DNA from 2 places in the Colwellia sp. 20A7 genome. Region 1 is predicted to be linked to the other one. Evidence: predicted binding sites of a transcription regulator. Region 1 holds the regulator's gene; the other holds the start of a gene.
What was found. The regulator LexA, encoded in region 1, represses DNA repair genes until DNA is damaged. The targets are predictions, from matches to a motif close to TACTGTATNNNNATACAGTA.
Positions count from the first base shown of each region.

Region 2: a site for LexA is predicted at 2,940-2,959, ahead of recN (DNA repair protein RecN). Genes of this name have one in related genera too.

Region 1 covers NZ_CP047130.1:4,314,809-4,324,547, reverse strand. Annotated here, with positions in the region: gene gspM (type II secretion system protein GspM) at 1-155, shown strand, start outside; gene GQS55_RS18665 (type II secretion system protein N) at 239-1,003, shown strand; gene lexA (transcriptional repressor LexA) at 1,790-2,422, shown strand; gene coxB (cytochrome c oxidase subunit II) at 3,010-4,173, shown strand; gene ctaD (cytochrome c oxidase subunit I) at 4,177-5,766, shown strand; gene GQS55_RS18645 (cytochrome c oxidase assembly protein) at 5,769-6,326, shown strand; gene GQS55_RS18640 (cytochrome c oxidase subunit 3) at 6,373-7,257, shown strand; gene GQS55_RS18635 (DUF2909 domain-containing protein) at 7,391-7,603, opposite strand; gene GQS55_RS18630 (SURF1 family protein) at 7,651-8,442, shown strand; gene GQS55_RS18625 (hypothetical protein) at 8,444-9,037, shown strand; gene GQS55_RS18620 (COX15/CtaA family protein) at 9,039-9,739, shown strand, end outside.
Region 2 covers NZ_CP047130.1:3,255,405-3,265,143, forward strand. Annotated here, with positions in the region: gene dnaK (molecular chaperone DnaK) at 1-615, opposite strand, end outside; gene grpE (nucleotide exchange factor GrpE) at 1,075-1,731, opposite strand; gene nadK (NAD(+) kinase) at 1,921-2,802, shown strand; gene recN (DNA repair protein RecN) at 2,977-4,653, shown strand; gene GQS55_RS14000 (outer membrane protein assembly factor BamE) at 4,808-5,206, shown strand; gene fabA (bifunctional 3-hydroxydecanoyl-ACP dehydratase/trans-2-decenoyl-ACP isomerase) at 5,415-5,930, opposite strand; gene GQS55_RS14010 (hypothetical protein) at 6,218-6,484, shown strand; gene uvrY (UvrY/SirA/GacA family response regulator transcription factor) at 6,497-7,141, shown strand; gene uvrC (excinuclease ABC subunit UvrC) at 7,144-9,036, shown strand; gene pgsA (CDP-diacylglycerol--glycerol-3-phosphate 3-phosphatidyltransferase) at 9,113-9,691, shown strand.

The DNA of each region.
Region 1 (9,739 bases):
TGGTGTGGCTTGATAGTGTCCCATTTACCCAGTTACTACTCTGGTTAGAGAGCTTAGCGAATAATGAAGGGTTACAAGTGCAAGCTATTGACCTATCGCAAGGTGATAACCAAGGCGAAGTACGAGTGCGTCGTTTACAGCTAGGTAAGCACTAAGCGAGTACTCTTTTTAATTTTACGTGTTCCACTGAGTTAATCAGCAAGAAACAATCAATGAACAACCAAGACTGAGATAATCAATGAGAAATAAGATTGCCATGGGGATTATTTTTTTAATCGCTTATATTGGCTTTTTAATCGCAACATTACCCACTGCCTTTGTATTAAAGCATGTGACCTTACCTAAAAACGTGATGAATAGTATTTATCTATCGGGGGTGAGCGGCAGTGTTTGGCATACTCATATTAACCAAGCGATGATTAACGGTGCACCGATTGATAAAGTGGAAGCACGCGTCAGTTTTTGGTCTTTATTGAGTTTAACACCGAAGCTATCTATTACTTTTGGGGATTCATTTAAAGCAGGTCCTGAGGGTCAGTTTGACTTAGCACTGTCGTCAGATAAAGCGACATTAACAAACCTTAACTTATTAGTCAGTGCTAATGACGTTGCACAGCAACTACCACTGCCTTTACCGATGCTAGCGCAAGGTGATGTTAAGTTAACAGTATCATCAGCAGAAATTGACCTCACTAAAAACAACCAATGTATTAGTGCAACCGGTAATGGCGCGTGGTCGAAAGCCGGTATTACTGCATTAGATAAAACAGTGCCATTAGGTCAACTTAGCGCTGACATTAGCTGTGCAAACGGGGTATTAACCTTAGTGATGTCACCAAAAAATGATTTAGGCTTAACCTTTACCGCATCAGTTGGTCAAAATGGCAAAGCATCTGGCAAGGGATATTTAACACCAGGCCCTAAGTTTCCAGCCGCCCTTAACGACGCCTTACCTTTTTTAGGTACGCCAGATAGCCGTGGCCGCTACCGTTTAGTGTTTTAGTTTTTTCGTTAACTAGTACACAGGTCACCACCTTTGTCATTCCGTAGGTCATTTAATACGGAATCCCATGCATGTGGTTGAATAGTCGGTAGGATGGCGACTGAAGTCGCCCCTACATTCACCCTACATACGCCTTAACAAAAAACATTGTTAGGCAAAGGTGAACGACATCACCGTAGGGGCGAATTTATTCGCCTAATAATAAGAACAGGCGACATTCGTCGTCACTCCGTAGGTGTCTTAATACGGAATCCCATACGTGTAGTTGAATAGTTATTAAGCTACTAAATCTCAAAAATTATACGACTTAACACTTGAGATTTTGAATCAAGTTCAGAATGACGACAGTTCTCGTCATTCCTTACCTTTTTAGGTACGCCTGATAGCTGTGGTAGCTACCGTTTAGTTTTTTAGTTTGATTAGTGGCTCACTTTATAATTAAGTGAGCCACTATCTTTTATTTTTGTAGATCAAATGCTTACTCGCATTCTCTTCTGGATTGGCACTCAATTAATATTGATTAACTTGTTTTCTGCTTTCCCAAAATTATTTTGTTCAAATAAAACTGATAAATACGTATGTGTATTTATCAAGCTTAATCTTAAAGTAAATGATCAGGTTTTATACTCATTTATTCTCCTATCACGTTAATTATATTGATAATTTTAAGTCCATATTCTAAGAATATGATCCTAAGGTTATTAGTAACCCCTTGCGTTTACTAGTTGGCTGTATATAATGACAGTTGTGAATAAATACAGGTCTTTACCTCGAAAGGAAACGCTAATGCCAGCAGTAAGTGAATTAAAACCGTTAACTAATCGTCAAAAACAAATATTTGATTTGATTAAAGATAAAATTCAAGAAACAGGAATGCCACCAACTAGAGCCGAAATAGCAACTTTTTTTGGTTTTAAATCTGCGAATGCGGCGGAAGAACATTTAAAAGCATTAGCAAAGAAAGGCTATATTGAAATGTTGCCTGGCACATCTCGTGGAATACGTTTATCAGAGCAATTTATTGAAGAGGATGGACTTCCTATTATTGGTAGAGTTGCTGCGGGAGAACCTATTTTAGCTGAAGAACATGTTGAAGAACATTACAAAATGAGTGGTGATCTATTTCATCCTGTTGCTAACTATTTGTTGCGAGTGAATGGTGAAAGCATGAAAAATATTGGTATTTTAGATGGTGATTTATTAGCAGTACATCAAACGACTGACGTTCAAAATGGTCAAGTTATTGTTGCTAGAGTAGAAAACGAAGTAACAGTAAAACGTTTTAAACGTGATGGTAATATCGTCTATTTACAAGCCGAAAATGAAGACTTTGAACCGATCAAAGTGGATCTTAGTTCTCAAGATTTTCATGTTGAAGGACTTGCCGTTGGTGTTATTCGTAATGGCAATTGGATGTAGTTTTTATTTACTTATATTATCCTAAACTGTTACTACATCGTAATAGCAATTTGCATCAATATCATATCGCATTCTATTCCATAAACTAAGACATATCTCATGTTTGGTTATTAAGTAATCAATTGATTAGTATTGATTATATCAATAGCCAAAATTCCCCCAGACTATACTAGTCAAGCTGTAGAGAAAGCTTAGAGTAGTTACTCTATTGATTGTATTGCCTTTTATATAAATTATCATTTGACCTAGGTTAAGTTTTGAGCGATTCTAGAAGATGAATCGAACAAAGTATCTAGCAAGAAACTGAATAAGAATAAAAAAAAGACGTCAATGCGCTAATTCGATACCTAAACTTAATATTTACTATTGTGTAATTTGAGTTGGCAATTCTACGTCAGTTAATTTAATAAATTTCAAATTAAGTGCTTAATTAGAAAATAATAATAACTAAATTAACAGATCATCAGTTCAATGATTTTTGATGTACATTGCTGCTTTTCTGTTTTCTATTTTTATATTTTGTTTTAAAGAGTGAATTACATCACTTTTATTTAAAACAAAATAGATATTGATAGGGGAGAGGTTGAGTGAATAGAAGTAATCAACGTTGGTGGACGGAAATTTGTCTTGTTTGTCTAAGCTTATTTTCCAGTTCAGCTTGGTCAGATTCACAGTTAAATTTGACTAAAGGCGTAACGGCAGTTAGTAGGGAGGTGTATGATTTACATATGCTAGCACTCTACATATGTACTGGTATTGGGGTTGTTGTTTTTGGGGCGATGTTTTGGTCGATGATCTTCCATCGTAAATCAAAAGGAGCAAAAGCTGCTGATTTTCATGAAAGTACCAAAGTAGAAATACTCTGGACGGCAATTCCGGTCGTTATTCTTATCGCAATGGCTGTTCCTGCGACTAGTACCTTGATTGACATGGAAAATAATGATAATTCTGATGTTACTATTCAAGTTACAGGCTCGCAGTGGAAATGGCATTATAAATACTTTGATCAAAATATTGAATATTACTCCGTATTATCAACCCCGCGGGAACAATATGAAAATCAAAACGGTAGCTTTAATGGTAATGGTGCTCCAAAAGGAAAAGATTACTTACTTGAAGTCGATAAACCTCTAGTTATTCCCGCAAATAAAAAAGTTCGTTTTTTAATTACTTCTGATGATGTTATCCATTCTTGGTGGGTTCCTGCCTTTGCTGTTAAACAAGACGCTAATCCAGGTTTTATTAATGAAGCCTGGACTAATGTCGACGAGCCTGGAATTTATCGCGGTCAATGTGCAGAGCTTTGTGGTAAAGATCATGGCTTTATGCCGATTGTGGTCGAAGTTAAATCTAGCGAAGATTATGATCAATGGTTGGATGAACAACAGGCATTGACTGCCCAAGCTGAAAATGCAGAAAAAGCCTCGTTAAGTTCGTCTATGAGTAAAGAAGAATTAATGCAGCTAGGTGAAACTGTTTATCTAGCTCATTGTGCTGCATGTCATCAGCCTACAGGTTTAGGCTTACCTCCTACATTTCCAGCACTTAAAGGGAGTGCTGTTGCTACTCAAGGCTCTATTGGAGAGCATTTAGCTTTAGTCATTAACGGCAGAGGTATGATGCCTCCGTTTGGTAAACAACTCAGTTTAAAAGAAATCGCAGCGGTTACTACATTTGAGCGTAATGCTTGGGGTAATGAAACGGGCGATTTAGTACAAAGCTCAGATGTTAAAGCGGCAAGCGAGGAGTAAGAGATGACAACACATACAATAGATGAATCGCTTGATGATGCGCATCATGATCATAAAATGAAAGGTCTTAAGCGATGGTTATATACGACAAACCATAAAGATATAGGGACTCTCTATTTATGGTTTTCTTTTATCATGTTATTAACTGGCGGTGCTTTAGCTATGGTGATCCGTGCTGAGTTATTTCAGCCAGGTTTACAAATAGTTGAACCAGATTTCTTTAACCAGCTAACTACCGTTCATGGCCTAATAATGGTTTTTGGTGCCATAATGCCGGCATTTACCGGTTTTGCTAACTGGATGTTACCAATGATGATCGGTGCGCCGGATATGGCATTACCGCGGATGAATAACTGGAGCTTTTGGATTCTTCCTTTTGCATTTGCCATTCTTCTTAGTTCATTTTTCATGGAAAGCGGTGCGCCCAATTTTGGTTGGACATTTTATGCGCCTTTATCGACAACATATTCAAATGGTAGCACGGCATTTTTTGTTTTTGCTGTTCACATCATGGGTATATCTTCAATAATGGGGGCAATTAATATTGTTGTTACTATTATGAATATGCGTGCACCGGGTATGACCTATATGAAAATGCCATTATTTGTTTGGACATTTTTCATTATGGCTTATTTACTCATTGCTGTAATGCCGGTGTTAGCGGGTGTTGTTACTATGGTATTGACTGATACTTATTTCGGAACCAGTTTCTTTAATGCTGCTGGGGGCGGTGATCCTGTCATGTTCCAGCATATTTTTTGGTTTTTTGGACACCCTGAAGTTTACATTATGATTTTGCCAGCATTTGGAATTGTTTCAACTATTATTCCTGCCTTTGCTCGTAAAAAGTTATTCGGTTATAGCTCTATGGTGTATGCCACTGGCTCAATTGCACTGTTGTCATTCATTGTTTGGGCGCACCATATGTTCACTACAGGTATGCCTTTATTTGGTGAGCTGTTCTTTATGTATTGCACTATGCTAATTGCAGTGCCTACAGGTGTGAAAGTATTTAACTGGGTCGCAACAATGTGGCGTGGTTCAATGACTTTTGAAGTACCTATGTTGTTCTCAATTGCCTTTGTTATCTTGTTTACTATTGGTGGGTTTTCTGGCCTCATGTTGGCATTAACTCCTGTAGATTTTCAATACCACGATACTTATTTTGTTGTCGCGCATTTCCACTATGTACTTGTAACCGGTTCATTATTCTCTATTTATGCTGGAGCGTATTTTTGGTTACCTAAGTGGACAGGGCACATGTATAGCGACTCCCTTTCTAAATGGCATTTCTGGTGTTCATTAATTTCAGTCAATCTACTCTTCTTCCCAATGCACTTTTTAGGTTTAGCTGGCATGCCTAGACGTATTCCGGATTATGCATTGCAATTTGCTGATTTTAATAAATGGGTCAGCATTGGTGGTTTTGCTTTTGGTTTATCACAATTGATTTTCTTAGCCGTTGTTATTAAGTGTATTCGAGGTGGAGATAAGGCACCAGCAAAACCGTGGGATGGCGCAGAGGGGTTAGAATGGACCGTGGCAAGCCCTGCTCCATATCATACCTTTAGTACTCCGCCTAAGGTGGATTAGTTATGAGCAAAAATACAGAGCAAAAACCGGTTAAACCGAATAACAGTAAAGTTATTAAAAAGTTAGTATTCATGGTATTTGCTATGTTTGGTTTCGGGTTTGCACTTGTGCCTTTGTATGATGTTTTTTGTGATATTACGGGCTTAAACGGTAAGACCAATGATGTAGCCGTAGTTTATTCTGATAATGGTATTGATACGTCACGTACAATAAAGGTGCAATTTATTACTCGAATGGCGAAAGGGATTCCTTGGCAATTCGAACCTATGATTAATGAAATATCTGTACACCCAGGTGAGATGAAATTTGTTAATTTTTTTGCTAAAAATGAAGCGAATCATGATATTACTGGGCAAGCAGTCCCTTCTGTTTCGCCAGGCTTAGCCGCTGGATATTTTCAAAAAATAGAATGTTTTTGTTTTGAGCGGCAACCATTAAAAAGTGGTGAGGAAGTCGAGATGGGTTTACAGTTTTATGTTGATATTGATTTGCCTGTGGATATTCACACCCTGACATTATCATACACTTTGTATGATATTACTGAAAAAAAAGACTCATAAACTATTTATCACGCTTATAAATATTATGAGTAAAGAGGTAATAAAAATGACAACCAAAGAATATGAAAGTTATTACGTACCATCACAAAGCCATTGGCCAATTGTAGGTGCAGTTGCATTATTTATGATTGCTGTCGGTGCTGCTAATTATGTTACTGATATTAAAAATGAAGTTAGTGGTTATGGCGGTTATTTACTACTAGCGGGAATTGCTTTAGTAATTTATATGGTAGTTGGTTGGTTTAGTAATGTTATTAATGAATCGATGGCTGGAAAGTACAGTCGCCAAATGGATAATTCATTTCGGCAAGGAATGAGTTGGTTTATTTTTTCTGAAGTTATGTTCTTCGCCGCCTTTTTTGGAGCATTATTGTACGCACGTATTTTTTCTATACCTTGGCTAGATGGTGCTGGAAATAATGCGGAAACAGCGGCTGTTTTATGGCCAGAGTTTACTGCTAGTTGGCCACTAATTAAAACACCTGGAGGCACTGAAACTACTGCTATGGGATGGTATGGATTACCATTAATTAATACTATCTTATTATTAACTTCTTCCATTACCGCGCATTTTGCCCATGTTGCGTTAGAAAAAAATAAGCGATCACAACTAAAAGCTTGGTTAGGATTTACTATTATTTTAGGTTTGACCTTTATTAGTCTGCAAGTTTTAGAGTATTCCCATGGTTATTCTGAAGAAATGCAACTGTATTTAACAAGTGGGATCTACGGTAATACCTTTTACATGTTAACTGGGTTTCATGGTTTACATGTAACGCTAGGCTGCATTATGTTAATTGTTATGTTCTTTAGAGTGTTAAAAGGACATTTTACACCTGAAAATCATTTTGCATTTCAGGCAACAAGTTGGTACTGGCATTTTGTTGACGTAGTGTGGGTACTACTTTTTCTCTTCGTCTACATTTTGTGATGTTAAATACTTTGCTAAATCGGTAATAACTGCATTGAAGGTACTCATTGACTGGCGTCAACTTCGTGCCTTCGCTTTGTTCTAACGGATTTATCTTAGTATTTACCTATCAAAAAATATAAAAACATAAACTTTAATAAGGTCTTGGGTTTGGTGTAATTAGACCGGTGAGTAACCCTATTAGTATCAAAACCACTATGGCTACGGAGACCATTAATCTCCGGCCAATGTATTTAGTCATAGAAGGTTGGTTTGGATCAGGCTTTTTATTCATAATAAATAAAGCACGAAATAGGTTGTAAACCATGAATAGCATAAGTGTGATAATAATAATTTTAAATAACATACACTCAATATCCTAAGTATTAACTTGTTGTAAGGATTTTATTTTTGATGCCAAGTAGTACACCTTTAAGTCTTGATCAAAAGCGATCAAATTATTTTAGTAAGCATAATTTACTTTGGCTAGTGTTTACTTTGCTTGTTTTTTCAACATTAGTAAAGCTTGGCTTTTGGCAAATTAGTAGGGCATTAGAAAAAGAACAGCGATTAGCACAGATTGAAAATCTAAGCGCTCAAAAACCAATCTCACTAAGTCAGGTTTTAACCCTCTCAAATAATGGAAGTTCTTTAAATAAAATCAACGATTTCCCCGTATACATCGAAGGAAGCTTTGATGAAGGACAAGTATTCTTATTAGATAACCAAGTGAGTAAAGGGCGTTTAGGGTATCGGGTATACCAAGTAGCAGAAACAAGTAAACACGCAGTATTGGTAAGTCTTGGTTGGGTACAAGGATCAATAAATAGGCAAGAAATACCGAATGTATCAGCCTTGAGTGGGCAATATAAATTTAAAGGGCATATTCGTTTAATAGAAGTTGGTATTCAATTACAAGAGCAATCATTTTCTAACGCAAGTTGGCCCCTAAGGGTACAACAAATTGAATTGGATAAGTTTTCATCTTTAATCAATCGTGAGCTATTACCTTTTGTTGTTTATTTAGATAAAGATGAGCAAATAGGCTTTGAAAAGAACTGGCAGCCTATAGTAATGCCACCAGAAAAACATCGTGCTTATGCTTTTCAGTGGTTTAGTTTGGCGATAGCTTGGTTTCTTTTGATGTTATGGGCTAAGTTTAATGTAAGTAAGGGTAATAATAACAATAATAGTAAGGCGAAGTAGTATGAACTCAGTGCAGGATGAAGTGTCAGTTGCTCAAGAGGCAACCATCAAAAAAAGTAATCGTCGAAGTTTTTTATTAATGATTGTTGTTTTTGTTTTGCCCGTTATATTGGCTAAGCTTGCTTTAGATGGTGAGTGGTTGGCAAAAAGTGTAACTAATAAAGGGACTTTGTTAACTGATGAGTTAACGCTCGATAAATTAGGAATCGATAACTCAGCGTTTGAACATCAGTGGCTAATTCTTTATAACCTTCCTCAAAACTGCGAGGAAAACTGTCAACATACCTTAGAGTCTGTTCATAATACCTATGTGGCATTAGGTAAATATATGCCTAGAGTAACTCCCGTTGCTTTATATCAGACCGTGCTGTCAAATGATCAACTTCAACATCTTTCACAAAGTAAATGGCAGCTAGTGGCAACACCAAGTAAAGCACAAGCGTTTATTACTGAGTCAAAAGTATGGTTGGTTGACCCCCTTGGTAATGTTTTTATGAGCCATGAAATACCTAACGAAGCTGAACAATTACCGCATTTTGGTAAACAGATTTTAGCGGATATGAAAAAGATTCTTAAATATTCAAAGGTTGGTTAGTATGAAGAATATAGCATTGGATAACCAACACAACAATCTACTTAGAAAGTTAGTTTTTCTAAGTATTTTGCTAGCGTTTGTTGTTATTGCTTTAGGTGCTTATACAAGATTAACGCATGCAGGATTAGGCTGCCCAGACTGGCCGACTTGTTATGGTCAACTTGATGTACCTAAAACGGCAGAACAAATTGCGAAAGCTGAATTAGCGTTTCCTGAACGCCCGGTTGAGCCTCACAAAGCATGGAATGAAATGATTCACCGGTATTTTGCAGGAGCATTAGGCTTATTGATTCTAGCTATCGCTTTTTTGTCGTTTAAAAACCGTCATCACAAAACACCTTTTCGCCTGCCTTTACTTATTTTAGCGGTTGTTATTTTTCAAGCGGCACTAGGAATGTGGACAGTAACCATGATGCTAATGCCAATTGTGGTTATGGCTCACTTGCTTGGTGGTTTTACTACCTTGTGTTTACTATTTTTATTGTATTTACGTTTACGCAAAACTCAAATAAGTGTCAGTGAGGTATCAGTAAAGAAATATAGTGGTTTCGCTTTACTTGGTATTGTTGTTTTAGTTGGGCAAATAGGGTTAGGAGGTTGGACGTCATCTCATTATGCTGCGTTAAGTTGTGTCGAATTACCGATTTGTCAGCCTGGTTGGCAAGAACAACTGACTTTTGAAGACTCTTTTGACTTAGTACC
Region 2 (9,739 bases), 1.1 Mb from region 1:
AATAATTGAGATATCGAATGTACCACCACCTAAATCGTATACAGCAACAACTTTGTCGCCTTCTTTTTTGTCCATGCCGTAAGCAAGTGCAGCAGCAGTAGGTTCATTGATAATACGTTTAACATCAAGTCCTGCAATACGGCCAGCATCTTTCGTTGCTTGACGTTGTGAATCATTAAAGTAAGCAGGAACAGTAATTACTGCTTCAGTTACTTCTTCACCTAAATAGTCTTCAGCTGTTTTCTTCATTTTCTTAAGAACTTCAGCAGATACTTGTGGAGGAGCAACGTTTTTATCACGTGCTGTAACCCAAGCATCACCATTGTCAGCTTTAACAATACCAAATGGCATTATTTTAATATCACGTTGTACTTCTTCGTCTTCAAAACGACGACCGATTAAACGTTTAATTGCAAACAATGTGTTTTTTGGATTAGTCACTGATTGACGCTTAGCAGGTTGACCTACTAATGTTTCGCCTTCTTCAGTGTATGCAATAATTGAAGGCGTTGTACGATCACCTTCTGCATTTTCAATTACACGAACTTTATCGCCGTCTAAAACAGCAACACAAGAGTTAGTTGTACCTAAGTCAATACCAATGATTTTACCCATGAGGGAAGCTCCTATCTATTATGTTTTGCTCTCCTGTGAGAACAAAATCTTAATTAATCTGTTGTTGAAATATTAAATGGGGGTAGGAAAATACTTTTCAATAGAAATTTTGTAAATAAATGCATTTTATTTAAAATAATGATTTATGTGTTGTCTTATGCCAGTCTCATTAATTAGGTGAACAATTTTATACGTAGAAAAAATTGCCAAATACAAAGCATTTATTTCAATAACTAGTTGCTCTAATTATTAAATAAATAACGATGTAGTTGGTGATTTTATCAAGTAGAAATGATCACATAGTTTGTGAGATTGGTATTATACTGTATCAACTAATATAGAACTAAGATTAAAGTAGCACTAAGACGAGAATAGTATTAAGACAAAAAAACCAGACAAATTGCCTGGTTTTTATAAACGCATAAAATATTTAATTTAAAAATAGATGTATTTTAGTAATTAAACAGATTCATCAACGCTAGGTGCGGCTTTAGAAACCATAACCATCGCAGGACGAATTAAACGGCCATTAAGTTCATAGCCTTTTTGCATTACTGCAATAACCGTATTAGGCGCTACGCCAGGTACTTCTTGCATAGACATTGCTTGATGTAATTCAGGATTAAAAGGTTGATCTTGTGGATCAACTGATTTCACACCAAATTTTTCTAATGAAGACGTTAAACCTTGAAGAGTTAGTTCAACACCTTCAATAACGGCCGCTTTACTTTCATCTTCTTTATCGATGTTTTGTAAAGCACGTTCTAAATTATCAACAGTGACAAGCATCTCACTAGCAAACTTCTCTAAAGCAAACTTTTTCGCTTTATCAACATCTTGTGCGGATCTACGACGAATATTATCAACTTCTGCTTTCGCTCGAATTACTGAATCTTTCTGATCGATAACCGTTCCTTGAGCTGCAGCTAAGGCAAGCTCTAATTCATTAATACGTTCTTGTTCAGCACTTATTACCTCGTGAGTATGTTCATGCTGTTCTTCAACTTGTGCTTCTGCTTGCTGAACAATCTCTTCAGCTAACTGCTCTGGCGATAACTCTTCTATAGAAGACTCAGCAGACTGCTGTGCTTCTGACTTTGTAGACTCTGTAGTCATAAAAAACTCCAATTAAATCTTAGTAATTTTACAATAATGAAAATGCAATAATGCTAATTATGGGGTCAAGCTTTCGCTATTCAAGCCTTTATAGCAACTAATTAAGGGCATTTTATCAAATACAAACTTTACAAGCTATGCAAATAAAGGGAAACTTCTTCTAAAGATATTAAATACGAAATAATTGTTATGGCTCAACTATATAAAACAATTGGGCTTATTGGTAAGCCCAATCATCAAGGTGCAAGCTCTACAATAGCTGTATTACACGACTATTTACTTGAAAATAAATACGAAGTTTTAGTAGAAACATCGGTTGCCAATTCTGTCGAAATTGCTGATATGCATGAATGTTCTCTCACCGAAATTGGCAATAAGGCAGATCTTGCTATTGTTGTGGGTGGTGATGGCTACATGTTAGGCGCCGCTAGAGTTTTAGCATGCTTTGACATAGGCGTAATTGGCGTAAACCGAGGGAATTTAGGTTTTTTAACTGATTTATCGCCTGATGACATAATCCCTCCATTAGAAGAGATTCTAAATGGTAAATCCCGCTATGAACAACGTTTTATAATTGAAGCTGAAGTTTACCGACATGGTAAACTTAAAAGTTCAAACAGTGCAGTAAATGAAGCTGTTTTACATGCTGGCAAAGTTGCTAGCATGATTGAATTTGAAGTTCATATTGATAATTCATTTATGTTTAGTCAACGCTCTGATGGTTTAATTATTTCTACACCTACAGGTTCAACAGCTTACTCTATGTCTGCTGGTGGCCCTATATTAACACCAAATTTAAATGCTTTATCTTTAGTGCCTATGTTTCCTCATACCCTTACTAGTCGACCGATTGTGGTCGATGGTGATAGTGAAATAAAGCTTATACTTGCAAATGAAAATCAAGAAAGTTTACAAGTCAGTTGCGATGGCCACGTGATTTTAGCTGTTATGCCCGGTGACGAGGTTATTATTAAAAAAAGCCCTCAAACCATACGTTTAGTACACCCTCTCAACCACGATTACTTCAACGTATTACGAAATAAACTAGGCTGGGGTAATAAGCTTTATTAAAGCTAATTAGCATGCATACAAGTAATTACTCGTTAGTGATTACTTATTCATTGTTCTATAGCGTGAATTATTTTATAAAAAACCTACTAAATTTTTCTAAGTTACTTGCAAAACCATAAATTACTGTATAAATTAACAACTATACATTTATACAGTAAAGTGAGAGTTCACATTATGCTTTTACAACTAAACATTCAAAACTTCGCCATTGTTAAATCACTCGATATCGATTGGCAATCTGGCATGACAACTATTACAGGTGAAACAGGCGCAGGTAAATCTATCGCAATAGATGCCTTAGGTTTATGTTTAGGTGACAGAGCCACCAGTAATGTTGTTCGTCCTAATTGCAAAAAAGCGGAACTTGCTGCAACCTTTGACATACAAAAGAATAAAAGTGCACAGCAATGGCTGACTATTCATGATCTGTTATTGGAATCAAGTAACGAGTGTATTCTTCGCCGTGTAATTTCTGCTGAAGGCCGTTCTAAAGCTTATATTAATGGTAGCCAAGTCCCGTTAGTGCAGCTTAAAGAAGTGGGTCAATTACTGATAAATATTCATGGACAACATGATCACCAATTAATAGTGAAATCAAGCCAACAATGTAAGTTACTCGACGAATATGCCGATCATCAACCAGCACTAGACGAAGTAAAACATTATTATCAACAATGGCATAAATTAAATAAAGAATTAAATGTATTACAGCAAAGTAAGCAACAACGTGAAGCTCAACAGCAACTTCTTCAATATCAAGTAAATGAACTAAATGAGTTTTCCTTACAAGATGGTGAATTTGAAACATTAGAAAGCGATTATAAACGCCATGCTAATGCCCAAGACTTACTTGATACAACCCTACAATCACTACAAACACTTGCCGACGACGAAAGTTTTAACGTACTTGACTCCTTACGTCATTGTAGTGATAGCATAGCCGCACTAGCCCGCTTAGATAATAGGCTGAAAAATATTGCAACTATTCTTAACGACTCTTTTCTTCAAGTCGAAGAGGCTTCTGCAGATCTTAAACATTATTATCAAGAGCTTGAATTAGATCCACAAGCATACGCGATAATTGAAGATCGATACTCTACAGCTTTACAACTAGCCAAAAAACATAGTTTATCCCCTGAACATCTAGTTAGTTTTCATCAGTCACTCACCCAAGAATTAACTGATATCTCTAATGATGAAACAAGAATTAATGCTGTGATTGAAGAGCTAGTCAAAACAGAGCAAAACTACCAAGACTGTGCCTTAGTGTTAACCTCGTCAAGAAAAAAAGCGGCTAAAAAATTAAGTAAAGATATTAGCAAAAGCATGCAAGAGCTGAACATGCCACATGGTAAATTTCATATTGCTATTGAGTCACATAGTAACAATGTCACCAATATATCCGCCAATGGTATAGACAAAATTGATTTTCAAGTCAGTATAAACCCTGGCCAGGCATTAGAAGCAATGAGTAAAGTAGCTTCTGGTGGCGAGTTATCTCGTATCAGTTTAGCCATGCAAGTTATATTAGCCGATAAAGTGATTACCCCTACCCTAATTTTTGATGAGGTAGATGTTGGTATAAGTGGCCCTACAGCAGCAATGGTAGGTAGCAAATTACAGCAACTCGCGAATAATACCCAAGTAATATGTGTAACCCACCTTCCACAAGTGGCATGTAAAGGACATCAACAGTACTTTGTTAGTAAACTAACCGATGGCGAGCACACTGAAACAAAAATAACGGAACTAAGTGAGCAAAGTCGCATCCAAGAAATAGCGCGATTACTTGCAGGTAATAAAATAACTGAGCACAGTTTAGCTAACGCACAAGAGTTATTAGCAAGTTAATTAGCGATACAGAAGCAAGTTAATTAGCGATACAGATAGCAAATTTATGAAAAATAGCTTTGTATCTCAGGCCTTGCTTCGTTATTATCACTGCTTGCACTTAATGCATTAATTTTTAATTGTATTGATTTATATTTAAGGAAAGTAAAATTTCATGTTGTTTCGCACCTCAATTATTGCCATAGCCCTATCACTTTCTGCTTGTTCAAGTTGGGTATATCGTATTGATATCCCTCAAGGTAACTACCTTGAGCAAAAAAGCATAGACAAAATACAAGTCGGTATGACTAAGGAACAGGTTAAATTTGTTTTAGGAAGTCCTGTTTTAGTTGATTCTTTTGATAAAGATACTTGGAACTATGTTTACCGCTTTAAATCAGGCCGTAGTGAAAAATTAGATACGCAAAAGAATTTCACTATGAAATTCGAAAACGACAAACTCGTTTCAGCCGATGGCGATTTTGAATTATCTGAAAACTTCCACATTCCATTTAATGCTCCGGTCATACAAGATGATGAACAAGCGAATGTAGGAAACAAAGGTAGTTATTGATTATTGATTATTGATTATTGATTATTGATTATTGATTATTGAGGTAGTTGAATTTAATTCAGTAGATAATTAAATATAAAACTAAATTAAGAAGAGAATTTTGTCTAATATGACAGAATTGTTATTACTTTTTATGCTTAACTCAAGTCAAAGAAAGTTAAATTTGGTTAACTCGTTATACAACGTGCTAACCAAACTTAATAAATAATTAGAACTTACTTGTATCAGTAAATAAGCCTACTTTTAAATCTTTAGCGAAATATATTTCACGACCATCAACACTAACAGTACCGTCAGCTAAGCCCATATATAATTTACGTTTGATAACACGCTTAAAATCAATTCTAAATGTTACTTTTTTTGCCGTTGGTAAGATTTGTCCGGTAAATTTAACTTCACCTACACCTAACGCTCTCCCTTTACCTGGACCACCAGTCCACGCTAAGAAAAAGCCAACTAATTGCCACATTGCATCTAAACCTAAACATCCTGGCATAACGGGATCACCTTTAAAATGGCAATCAAAAAACCATAAGTCAGGTGAAATATCTAATTCGGCTTCAATAAAACCTTTACCAAACTCACCACCTTCTTCAGTAATATTGATAACACGATCCATCATAAGCATATTGTCTGAAGGAAGTTGTGAATTACCTTCACCGAACATTTCACCAGTACCTGCTTTAACTAAATCTGCTTTGTTGTACGAACTTTGTTGTGCCATTGCCATAAGTATTTTGACCTATATGAAGTTGTTTACTAGGGATGTAATATTTCTTGAGCGTTACTTTAGCGAACACTTGTACACTAAACAACTCCGAACAGTGAAAAAAGTAGCTTTAATGATGATAATATCGTTATTTCACATACTAATTACCCCGATACAAGTTGATATTCCAAAATTTTACAAGTATTTAGACATATTAGCTTTCACTATCGTATTGCAAAATATAACGGTCAGGGTAACATAGCAGCTAGTTGTAAAAATTTTATAAACGCATCGAGATAAATATGAACGATACCGTTAAAAATAAGAAAAAGGCTATGACTAATGCCGAAAAACAAAAACGCTACCGAGAAAGACAGAAAGAACGTGGTAAGCAAGAGATGCGTGGATACTTATCTCCCGAAGCTAGAGTATGTTACCAGTTAATTGCTGAGCAAACTAACTGGTCTGATAGCATCATTTTAAGCAACGCAGTTCGCTTAACTTATGCCGCCTATAAAAATGGGCAAATTGGCTTACTGAATAGTTGGCTAAAAAATAACGAGTTATAAAGGCAGATTCCATTGATAAATATATTATTAGTTGACGACCATGAACTAGTACGTACTGGTATTAACAAAATACTAAACGAAGTTAAAGGTTTTAAGGTTATTGATGAATGTGAAACAGGTGAAGACGCGATAAAATTTTGTCGTATGACTGAACCTGACGTTATTTTAATGGATATGGACATGCCGGGCATGGGTGGATTAGAAGCGACGAAAAAGATTCTACGTCTCGCACCAGAAGTTAAAATAATAATTCTTACCGCTCACACTGAAGATCCCTTTCCAACCAAGGTTATGAAAATTGGTGCTGCTGGTTATTTAACTAAAGGTGCAGGACCAAATGAAATGATTAAAGCTATTCGAGCGGTAAATAGTGGTCAACGTTATTTACCCCCTGAAATAGCCCAACAAATGGCTTTAAGTCCATTTAAAACAAAAGACGAAAATCCTTTTAGCGAACTATCTGATCGCGAATTACAGATAATGTTAATGATAACTCGTGGTGAAAAAGTACCTGATATATCTGAACATTTGCACTTAAGCCCTAAAACAATTAATAGTTACCGCTATAGAATGTTTGACAAATTAAATGTCGGTAATGATGTTGAATTAACACATTTAGCTATTCGTCACGGCATGATAAATACAGAAAAATTATAATTTTGCCAAACATAGATACCACAAAACCAACTCAAAATTTCGATAGTGAAGCCTTTTTAAACTCAGTTACAGAGCAAGCTGGTGTTTATCGGATGTATAACGCTGCGCAAACAGTTATTTATGTTGGCAAAGCAAAGCATCTTAAAAAACGTTTGAGCAGTTATTTTCGTAAAGATGTAGGTTCGGTAAAAACAAAAGCATTAGTTAATCAAATTTGCGCCATAGACGTCACTGTTACTCATACAGAAGGCGAAGCATTAATTCTTGAAAATAATTATATTAAAAAATATCAGCCTAAATATAATATTTTACTTAGAGATGATAAGTCTTACCCATATCTATTAATTACTCACCATAAACACCCTAAACTTGGCCTACATCGCGGAGGAAAACGTACTAAGGGTGATTATTTTGGTCCCTACCCTACGGTAGGTGCCGTTTGGGAGAGTCTACGCTTAATGCAAAAGATCTTTCCTATTCGACAATGTGAAGATAGTTATTATAGAGCAAGATCACGACCTTGTTTGCAATATCAATTGGGACGTTGTTTAGCTCCTTGTGTTGACAAAATATCTGAAGAAAACTACCAACAGCAAGTTGACTTAGCCAAACTATTTTTAAAAGGAAAAAGCTCATTGGTTATTGAGCAGCTTGTTGAAAAAATGGAGTTATCTAGCAGTCAGTTAGATTTCGAACAAGCGGCTAAATATAGAGATCAAATAACTACATTACGTAAAGTACAACAACAACAATATGTTAGTGGTATAGCAGCAGAAATGGATGTTATTGGTTTATTTCGGCTTAAAACCCAAGTTTGTATTCATTTACTTTGTATTCGAGACCATAAAATATTGGGCAGTAAAAGCTACTTCCCTGCTGTGCCTAATGACACGAGTGACGAAGAAGTTATACAAGCATTTATTGGTCAACATTATTTAGGAAATGAACTCGGTAGTGGAACAAACGAAGGGATGATCCCGAAAGAAATTATAGCTCCTTGTGATTTTGAGCAACTTACAGAAATAGCAGTATTATTATCAAAACAATCTGAACATGAAGTTAAAATATCAACAAAAATCAGATCAGAGCGCAGACAATACTTAAAACTAGCCGCGACCAATGCACAAACGGCTTTGATTACAAGAAACAGCCACAAAGAATCGATGCAAGCTAGATTTGCCGCTTTAAATGAAGTTTTTGAATTACCAAATGGTATTAACCGAATAGAATGTTTTGATATTAGCCACACCATGGGGCAGCAAACAGTAGCATCCAACGTTGTTTTTAACCAAGAAGGTCCACTTAAATCTGATTATCGTCGATATAATGTCTATGGTATTACACCGGGTGATGATTACGCTGCAATGGCTTTTGCCTTAAATAAACGTTATGGAAAAATAAAATCAACCGATATTGAAGCATTAAAGAAGTTACCCGACATCGTTTTTATTGATGGCGGTAAGGGTCAATTAGCAAAAGCTGAAGAATTTTTTGCACAATTAAGTTCAGAACAATCGCTTGAAAGAATTCCTTTGCTTGTTGGCGTAGCTAAAGGTGAATCTAGAAAACCAGGCTTAGAAACATTAATACTAGCAGGCTCTCACCAATTAATATCATTACCTGGTACCTCACCTGCTTTACACCTGGTACAACATATACGTGATGAATCACACCGCTTTGCAATTACAGGCCATAGAGCCAAAAGACAGAAAGCGGCTAAGAAGTCAGTATTAGAAACTATTGAAGGAATTGGCGCGAAGAAACGCCAAGCACTTCTTGCCCACTTAGGTGGAATTCAGGAAGTAAATAAAGCTGATGTGAGTGAATTAGAAAAAGTTCCGGGTATTAGTATCGTACTTGCCCAAAATATTTATGATGCTTTACACAATAAGTGACTATATCTAACTACGGATACTGTGTAGAATAAAACTCAGAACTTTTGCTGTTAAATCTTTAACTAAAATAAAAACTATGTGGACATTACCCAACCAAATAACCTTATTTCGGATCATTTTGATTCCCGTTTTCCTTATTATTTTCTATTTACCTTTATCTTGGAGCCACTTTGGTGCCTTTGTAGTGTTTTGGACGGCTTCAGTTAGCGACGCATTAGATGGGTATTTAGCACGAAAATTAAATCAATCCTCAGCTTTTGGTGCTTTTATTGACCCCGTAGCCGATAAATTGATGGTAGTAGCAGCTTTAGTCATGATAGTACAAGACTATCAGAATTGGTTAATCGCTATTCCAGCAATAATTATGATTGCGCGTGAAATTTTTATTAGTGCTTTAAGAGAATTCATGTCATCTCGTGGCAAACGCGACGTTATTGCCGTGTCTGATATGGGGAAATATAAAACTGCAGCTCAAATGTTGGGGATTATGGGGTTAATATGGCGACCAGATTACGACATTCCGTTAATTTTATTTTATTTACCGCATGAAGTTATCAATTATGCCGCATACTTTTTCTATGCGATTGCCACTATTTTAACTATTTCAACCTTAGTAAGTTACTTTAAAGCAGCTTGGCCTGAGCTAAAAAGATAATAGTTTGGTTGCTTTTGATTACTTTTGATTGCTATAGCATCAAATTAG